2 regions of the Photobacterium sp. GSS17 genome follow, and region 1 is predicted to be linked to the other one. Evidence: predicted binding sites of a transcription regulator. Region 1 holds the regulator's gene; the other holds the start of a gene.

The links. Region 1 encodes MetJ, which represses methionine synthesis genes. Its sites were predicted from a motif close to TTAGACNTNTANANGTCTAA; they were not measured.
Region 2: PGW97_RS21500 (MetQ/NlpA family ABC transporter substrate-binding protein) is a predicted target of MetJ. The motif match lies at 2,774-2,793, and genes of this name have one in related genera.

The regions. Positions count from the first base shown of each region.
Region 1 is NZ_CP117517.1:3,344,947-3,349,374, forward strand. Features, by position in the region: gene PGW97_RS15275 (bifunctional aspartate kinase/homoserine dehydrogenase II) at 1-1,005, opposite strand, end outside; gene PGW97_RS15280 (O-succinylhomoserine (thiol)-lyase) at 1,002-2,171, opposite strand; gene metJ (met regulon transcriptional regulator MetJ) at 2,349-2,666, shown strand; gene PGW97_RS15290 (malic enzyme-like NAD(P)-binding protein) at 2,763-4,013, opposite strand; gene rpmE (50S ribosomal protein L31) at 4,305-4,428, opposite strand, start outside.
Region 2 is NZ_CP117518.1:1,108,997-1,113,424, reverse strand. Features, by position in the region: gene PGW97_RS21510 (response regulator) at 1-309, shown strand, start outside; gene PGW97_RS21505 (sensor histidine kinase) at 287-1,801, shown strand; gene PGW97_RS21500 (MetQ/NlpA family ABC transporter substrate-binding protein) at 1,911-2,714, opposite strand; gene PGW97_RS21495 (TonB-dependent receptor) at 3,365-3,748, shown strand; gene PGW97_RS21490 (TetR/AcrR family transcriptional regulator) at 3,858-4,428, opposite strand, start outside.

The DNA of each region.
Region 1 (4,428 bases):
CCGGTCGACCTCCGCCAGCACCGGCTCCAGGGTTTGTGAACGCGGGACCGACAACGCAATCACACAGACGTCATCCAGTGACGTCACGATTTTGGCGCCGCGTCCGGAGGCCAGCACCCGCTCAACCCGGGTTGAACCGGATTCCGGCTGATGGCTGCAACGCAGGGTCAGATCAATGGCACTCTGCGCCACCGGCTGCAGGGTCCGGCTGTGCAGTACCGGGGCTGCCAGCCGCGCCAGTTCGCTGGCTTCATCGAGCCGCAGCAGCGGCAGCAGGCAGGCATCCCCGACTTTGCGCGGATCGGCGCTGTACACCCCAGCGACGTCGCTCCAGATCGTCACCCGCTGGACTTCAGCCAGTGCGCCAATCACGGTAGCGGAATAATCCGAGCCGTTACGGCCGAGCAGCACGGTTTCCCCGGCGCCGTTACGCGCCATAAACCCGGTGATCACCACCCGCTTGTGCTGATGCTGCGCCAGTTGCGCCTTGAGCAGCGGCCATGACTGGGCCCTGTCGACCTCCGGCTGCGCCGAGCGTTCTGTGCGCAGGAACAGGCGAGAGTCCAGGTTCACGGCAGGCAGTCCCTGCTGACTCAGCAGTGCGGCCATCAGCCGAGCCGACCAGAGCTCCCCGTGCCCTTGAACCCAGGCTGACTGCGCTTCACTGAGCGGCAACTGCTCCCCGACACGGGCGATCTCGCCCAGCTCCAGATGCAGCTGAGTCAGCAGTTCATCTGCCAACTCACCGCTGAGCAGGTTTTCAATCAGTTGTTGCTGGAACTGACGCAAAGCCTGCAAGGCTTCGTGGGCCTGACGGCCATCTTTGCCGAGCAAGGTCAGCCACTCGATTAAATTATTTGTGGTTTTTCCTGCCGCAGACACCACCACCAGATCGGTGTCACCGGAGTATTCCCGTAGAATCTCGACGACCCGGCGATAACAGTCCGGATCGGCCAGGCTACTGCCGCCAAACTTGTGCAATTGCCTCGGATTGCCTGCACTCATGCCGCCACCTCCGCCGCTTTCTGAAAGGCCTGCGCCAAATCTGCAATCAAATCTGCCGGGTCTTCCAGCCCCACAGACAACCGCAACAATGACGGTTTCAGCCCGGCCGCAGCCTGCGCTTCATCCGACATGGCGCGGTGGGTCATGCTGGCCGGATGGCAAATCAGACTCTCCGTCCCGCCGAGAGACTCCGCCAACGAGAAGCAGGTCAGTTCACGGACAAAGGTTTCCAGCTGTGCCTGAGAGCCTGCGATCTCAAAACTCAGCATAGCGCCAAATCCTTTCTGCTGCTTGAGGGCAATCTCATGCCCCGGGTGCGACGGCTGGCTAGGATGATAAATCTGCCCGACCAATGGCTGGGTTTGCAGATATGCCAGAATCTGCGCGCTGTTCTCCTCATGCATCCGCATCCGTGGAGCCAGCGTGCGCAGACCGCGCAGCGTCAGGTACGCATCAAACGGTGCGCCGGTAGCGCCGATACAGTTGGCCCACCATGCCAGGTGCTCCGCCTGCTCTTCTGACTTGGCGACCAGCACCCCGCCCAGCACATCAGAATGGCCGTTGATGTATTTGGTGGTGGAGTGCACAACAAAATTGGCGCCCAGCGCCAAGGGTTGCTGCAAGATAGGTGACAGGAAGGTGTTATCGACCGCGACCAGCGCCCCGACTTTATCGGCAGCGGCGCACAGCTCGGCAATATCCACGATCCGCAGCAGCGGGTTGGACGGCGTTTCCACCCACACCAGCTTAGGTTTCAGTGCCAGCGCCTCAGCCACCGCCTGCGGGTTGGTCTGATCCACGAAGCGGACCTGAAAATCGCCCTTTTCCGCCCGGGTATTGAACAAGCGGTAGGTCCCGCCATAGCAGTCATGCGGTGCCACAACCAAGTCGCCCGGTCCCAGCAAGGCCGACACCAGCAAGTTAATCGCCGCAGTCCCGCAGTTCGTCACAATGGCACCGGCTCCGCCCTCTAGCTCCGCCAGTGCTTCTGCCAGCATATTGCGGGTTGGATTTCCGGAACGCGAATAGTCATACTGAGGCAGTTCGCCCAACTGGGGGAAACCATAGGTGGACGTCAGATAGATGGGTGGCACCACGGCATTAAACTGGGTGTCGGACTCAATGCCGGTTCGAACCGCGACGGTGGCAAGCTTCTTGTCACTCATAGTTACTTTCCTTGTTGGGCGATTGCAGCTGAATAAACTTTACGCATCAACATAGCGGCTATCACAAAGGACGTCAACACTTCTAGACGTCCATATGTCTTTGCTTATGGCAGTAAATCCCGCTAAAATCCGTCTTAGTTCTATTACTTCAATTTAAAATCGCTGAGAAGGTTAAAAATGGCAGAGTGGAATGGCGAATACATCAGTCCATACGCGGAACACGGTAAGAAAAACGAACAAGTAAAGAAAATTACAGTTTCGATCCCACTGAAGGTTCTGAAAATCCTGACCGATGAACGTACCCGTCGCCAGGTTAATAACTTACGTCATGCGACCAACAGTGAACTGCTGTGCGAAGCCTTCCTGCATGCCTACACCGGCCAGCCGTTGCCGACCGATGATGACATCCGTAAAGATCGCCCGGATGACCTGCCAGCAGAAGCCAAGGCCATCATGGATGAGAAAGGGATCAAGTACGAAGATATCAACGAGTAACCGTGCTCTCGCGGCGCCCACTCGCGACTGATTTCCCTGGCAGCAGCCATAAAAAAACCAGCCCTCAGGCTGGTTTTTTCGTTTCAGGCAGATGCCTTACTTGTCTTCCATGTAACCCACTGGCATCGCGATCTGTGCCACGCCGGAGTCAATTGCCGCCTGAGCCACCGCTTTCGCAACGCGCGGCAGCAGACGTGGATCCATTGGTTTTGGAATGATGTACTCAGAACCGAACTCCAGTGACTGAGCACCCGCCGCTGCCACCACTTCCGCCGGTACCGGCTCTTTCGCCAGTTCACGAATCGCGTGTACTGCCGCCAGTTTCATCTCATCGTTGATTTCGCTGGCACGCACGTCCAGTGCACCACGGAAGATGAACGGGAAACAAATCACGTTGTTCACCTGGTTCGGGTAGTCAGAACGGCCTGTACCCATGATCAGGTCATCACGCACCGCGTGCGCCAGTTCCGGTTTGATTTCCGGATCCGGGTTTGAACACGCAAAGACCACCGGCTTGTCAGCCATCAGTTTCAGTGCTTCAGGAGCCAGCAGATCCGGACCCGATACGCCCACAAAAATATCTGCGCCGTCAATCACGTCTTCCAGCGTACGCTTGTCAGTGTTGTTGGCAAACAGTTGTTTGTATTCGTTAATGTCATCACGACGAGTGTGGATCACGCCCTTGCGGTCGAGCATGTAGATCTTCTCACGCTGTGCGCCACACTTAATCAGCAGTTCCATACATGCTACCGCAGCAGCACCGGCACCCAGACAGACAATCACCGCTTCGCTGATGTCTTTACCCTGCAGTTCCAGCGCATTCAGCATACCGGCTGCAGTAACAATAGCGGTACCGTGCTGATCATCGTGGAAAACCGGTACGTTACAACGCTCAATCAGGCGTTTTTCGATTTCAAAACAGTCTGGGGCTTTAATGTCTTCCAGGTTGATACCACCGAAGGTGTCAGCAATGTTGGCTACGGTATCAACGAACTCGTCGATAGTACGGTGTTTCACTTCGATATCGATGGAGTCCAGGCCAGCAAAACGCTTGAACAGCAGCGCTTTCCCTTCCATTACTGGCTTAGACGCCAGGGGACCCAGGTTACCCAGACCCAGAATGGCCGTACCGTTAGTAATAACAGCAACCATGTTGCCTTTGCCGGTGTACTTGTAAACATTCTCAGCATTCTGGGCAATTTCACGTACTGGCTCAGCAACGCCTGGGCTGTAAGCCAGCGCCAGATCTTCAACAGTGTTCGCTGGTTTACTCAGCTCAACAGAAATTTTGCCGGGAACAGGGTACGCGTGGTAATGGAGGGCTTGTTGGCGAAAATCTTCAGACATAATGTTCAGGATCCTGAATAATAATAATGTTCAGTTCGTTGGAAACGCTAAATCATATGCGATAGCAGCAGAAAATCCTAGCACCGAACATCTGGTCGAGCCAAGGATTCCTGAGCGGATTAGTCAGGTTTGTTGTGAGCTATGATCCGTATCCGTAAAAATGGGTAATTTCTGTGTCACTACAGGGAAGGAAACGCTAACAGAATGTGACTGTTACAGGCTCAGGAAGGATCAATGGGTATAAAAAAGGGGATGCCGAAGCATCCCCTTTTTTCGAAATTCAACGTGCAATTACTTGCTAGACAGAGCGCCAAAACGCTTGTTGAATTTGTCGATACGGCCACCAGTGCTCACTTGACGCTGTTTACCAGTGTAGAATGGGTGACACTTGTCGCATACGTCCAGGTTCAGAGCG
Region 2 (4,428 bases), on a different replicon from region 1:
CAGTCACATCAACTGAGCTATCAGGATCTGACGCTTGATGTGCTGAAACGAACACTTTTTCGTGCCGGACAATCGATTCAGCTGAATCAGCGTGAATTCAGCCTGATGAAACTGTTGATGGAACAACCGGAAACCGTGCTGTCAAAAACGACCATCCTGGAGCAGGTCTGGGGGTATCAATTTGACCCGCAGACTAATGTTGTTGATGTGCTGGTTTGTCGGTTAAGAGTAAAAGTGGACAGAGACTTTGAAGAGCCGCTGATTCATACCATCAGAGGAGTGGGTTATGTCCTCAAATCAGAGTATTGATCAGGCCTTAACACGTACCCAGCGCCATCTGTTTTATCGGTTCATGGGTATTTTACTGGTTTGCCTGACGCTGATTGAAATGGTGGTCGGCGCGCTGTTTTTTTATGATCTCTACCGGGCCGAGCGAAAAATCCTGCACTCCCTGTCTGCTGAATATCAGCGCATTCTTCGTTTTGAGTCTGATGAAAAACTTATCCATGTTCTTAAGGCAAACCCCCAACGCCTGACCGAAAATAATATCGCGGCGATGGCCACTCAAATATCCTCTGATAAACCTGCCAGTTACATAGCCGGTGATAACCAGCTACCGGTTGAGCTGGTGCTTACGGAATACCTGTTGGGTGAGCAAAACTGGTTGAATGCCTTCATTGTGAAACCGTATATGACGTTGAAAATGGAGGGGGATAAACAGATCTTTTGGCTGGTGCTGGATAACCGGGCGCGCTATGCAGTGGCGACGCGACAATGGATGATGACTTTTATGGCTTTCTGCGTACTGGTGCTGTTTACTGCTGTGTTTATTCATCGTTTAATCCAAAACACGATGTCGCCACTGGCAACCTTGGGCAATCAGCTTGATAAGCTCAGCCATCACGCTTTGGATTCATTTTCCGAGCAAAACGAGATAGAACCTCCACGAAAAGGAACGTTTTCTAGAACGGACGCCATGCAACAAGATGGCTTGGCCGCCATTAACCAGAGCGTGTATCAGGCGGTTTCACGGTTACATCAGGTCATTGCAACAATGGATACCACAGTGGATGCCATTGCCCATGATTTACGAACACCGTTGTCACGGATCCGGCTGGCCGCTGAAGGGGCATTGGTGTCTCCCTTGAAGGGAGCAGAGAAACAGAATCTGCAGGAGCATGCCTTAAGTGACTGTGCTGAGTATGCGGTGCAGGCCAGTAACATGCTGACAGCACTGATGAAACTGAATGATGAACTGGCCGGAAAGCGCATTGTTAGGCTAGCTCCAACGGAAGTAAAAATGGCGCTGGAGCGCGTGGCTAGCTGGTTTGAAGATATTGCCGAAGAAAAGGGGATTGAGCTACATTGCACCTGTTCTCCCGGTATCATCATTCTGTCTGATGCTGACAAACTGACGCAGGTATTGGTTAATCTGGTTGATAACGCATTGAAATACACCCCGCCGGGAGGATCGGTTCGGTTATCTGCGTCCACGATTGCTCCCTCTTTGCCACCGGTTGAGCATCACGCTGTTAACCAACCGGAGAAAACAACCCAGCTAGTCATCAATGTGACTGATACAGGGATCGGGATTGCCCCGGAGCATCAGGACTTAGTGTTTAAGCGTTTATATCGGGTGGATAGCAGTCGAAGTAATTCGGAGGGCTATGGACTTGGTTTGGCACTGGCTTCTGCAATGGTCACCAACCTGGGTGGTATCCTGACGGTTGAGTCTGTACCACAGCAGGGTAGTACCTTCACCATTCGTCTTAATGTCGACGAGTCTGAAAACTCAAAGTAACTGCTATTAGCGACACTTATCCGGTGTGAGTGTTGCAGCCACCACAATCACCGGAGTATGCGGAATACACGCTGATGAAGGGGGGCTGCAAGACATGTCCTGATTTGGCTTAGAAAGCTGGTTCGATGGTACCGTTGAATGTTTGCTGCAGATAGTCGCGAATCGGTTGTGACTGATAGATATCAACAAACTTCTGGTATGCCGGGTTGTTTTTATCTGCTTCACGCGTCGCAATCACCATGACTGCCAAGGGGGCATCTTTCGGTTCCAGATAGATCCCCTGTTTCTTCGGATCCAGACCGGCAGACATGACATAGTTCATCGTAATCGTTGCCACATCGACATCGTCCAGACTGCGTGGCAGCTGCGCGGCTTCAACTTCAATAAATTTCAGGTTCTTTGGATTATCGACCACATCTTCAATGCTGGCCTTGAAACCGACACCGGGTTTAAGTGTGATAAGCTTGGCGTCCTCCAGCAGAAGCAGACCACGTCCACCATTCGTCGGATCATTAGGAATCGCAACCTGCGCATTATCCGGCAGATCGGCCAGAGAGGCGTATTTGTTCGAGTAAATCCCCATGCGCATCAGGATGGACTCCCCAATCGAGACCAACTTCGAGCCATTATTGCTGTTGTAATTCTGTAAGAAAGGCTGGTGTTGGTAACTGTTAATGTCCAGGCTGCCGTCAGCCAATGCGCCATTCGGGGTGATGTAATCAGAAAACTCAACGACTTCGACTTTGAGCCCTTGCTTTTCTGCTTCTCGTGCAACGGCTTCAACGACCTGAGCATGAGGGCCTACCGTTGCCCCGACTTTAATGACAGTGCTGTCTTCCTGTCCGCAGCCGGTTAAGACTGCAAACAGCAGGGTGCCGAGAATCCATTGACTGACTGTTTTACGTTTTTTCATCATGCTTTCCCTATCATGTATTTCCATACGCGAAAAATGGTATTGGGCGGTATGGGTGTTTAGATGGCTGTACGGCCATATTACATTGAATGAACTGAGATGCAACACGATTTTTCAACACACAGAGGAATAGCCAGCTGAACATGTGAGAACAGGTTGTGCTGTCGTTGCAGCAGCAAAATACGTTAAAAGTGCCACGGTAAAATCCCAGTTGTGCTAATAGCAATCAGAAGAACCAGCAAGCAGAAGTTCCAGTACTCAGAAGCAAATCATTAGATTTATTTGGTCTTTGGTTGCTGCCTAATGTGTTCTCATTCATGTGCCAGGCCTCTGTATCACCGTTTAGAATGGCGCATAGTTGTTGCATGGTCTGAGTGACGTTGCTTTATGGTTTGAATGGCAAAGTTGATCTGTCCAGCCTAGCCTTATGAAGGTGAATGCCAATTTATATCAGTAAGAAACTGCTTTTACTTTATCCGTGTTTGCGTTGAGGGCGGGATTGGCTTTTAAGGCTCACGCTGGTTTTTATCTCATGATTTAGGGCTATTCAGCGCCAAATATTACAGAGCTTAACATTTCAGAGCTCAATATTTCAGCGCTCGATATTTCAGCGATCAAGTTGGTGAAGTGTCGCCAGTTGGAGGGAGTGGATGGACAGAAAATTCATATTGTGCAGTTTTGGATACGCCATTTTAGGGCTTTTACTGGGCATCTACATGGCGGCCTCTCATAACCACGGTCAGCTCGTTACGCATGCACACACGATGCTGGCAGGCTTTGTTGTCTCGTTTATTTACGGGCTTTGCCACAAGCTGTGGTTGAAAAATGGCAACAGTGCTTTGGCTCATGTGCAGTTCTGGGTTCATCACCTGAGCGTACTGATATTGATTAGTGGATTATTTTTGCTTTATGGCCAGTTTATTGCGCCGGAACTCCTGGACAAAATTCTGGCTTTGGCTTCTATGATATTTCTGGTTGGGATGGTTTTAATGACTGCTTTGTTTGTTTTGTCTCCCAAACACGGCGCCAGTTAGCTGGGCGACGGAACCAACGCTGTGCCTGGCTGGGAAAATGCAAACATGCATACTCAGCTAGGTCTATCAGGCTGAGTATGCATTCTCAAAGGACAGAGATAGCCTGAATTTACTGCGATAAATGAGCAAACAGTTGATCGGCTAATCTTCGCAATGTGCCTTTTTCTGGCTGTGTGTGTGAGAAGGTACGGATACCGTATATCCCCATAACCAGAAACTGAGCCAGCTCAAGCGGATTTCTGTCAGCCGGAATGTCCCCTTCTTGTTGAGCTTGCTGTAATTTCGCTGCAATAGACGCTTGCCATTGATTAAGCATGTGGGCGATAAGCGCTTCGACCTCTTCGTCCTGCTGAGAAAGCTCGCTTAAAGCTTTTTGCAGCAGACAATCTTTGATGGTTTCACACTCACATTCCTCAACAACATGATCGAGATACAGTCTTAGTCCCTTTAATGCAGAAGGGGATTGATCAAAAAAACGTTGGAAATCCGCTTTGCTGTCAGAGCGGTATTGCTCAAGTGAAGCCAGCAGCAGGCCGCGTTTATTCTCGAAGGCACAGTAAATGGATCCGGGATGCAGGCCGGTAGCCTGTTTCAGATCTTGCATACTGGTTTTGCTGTATCCCTTAGCAATAAAGGCATCCATTGCAGAACGTAAAACTTGTTCACGATCGAACTCTGCA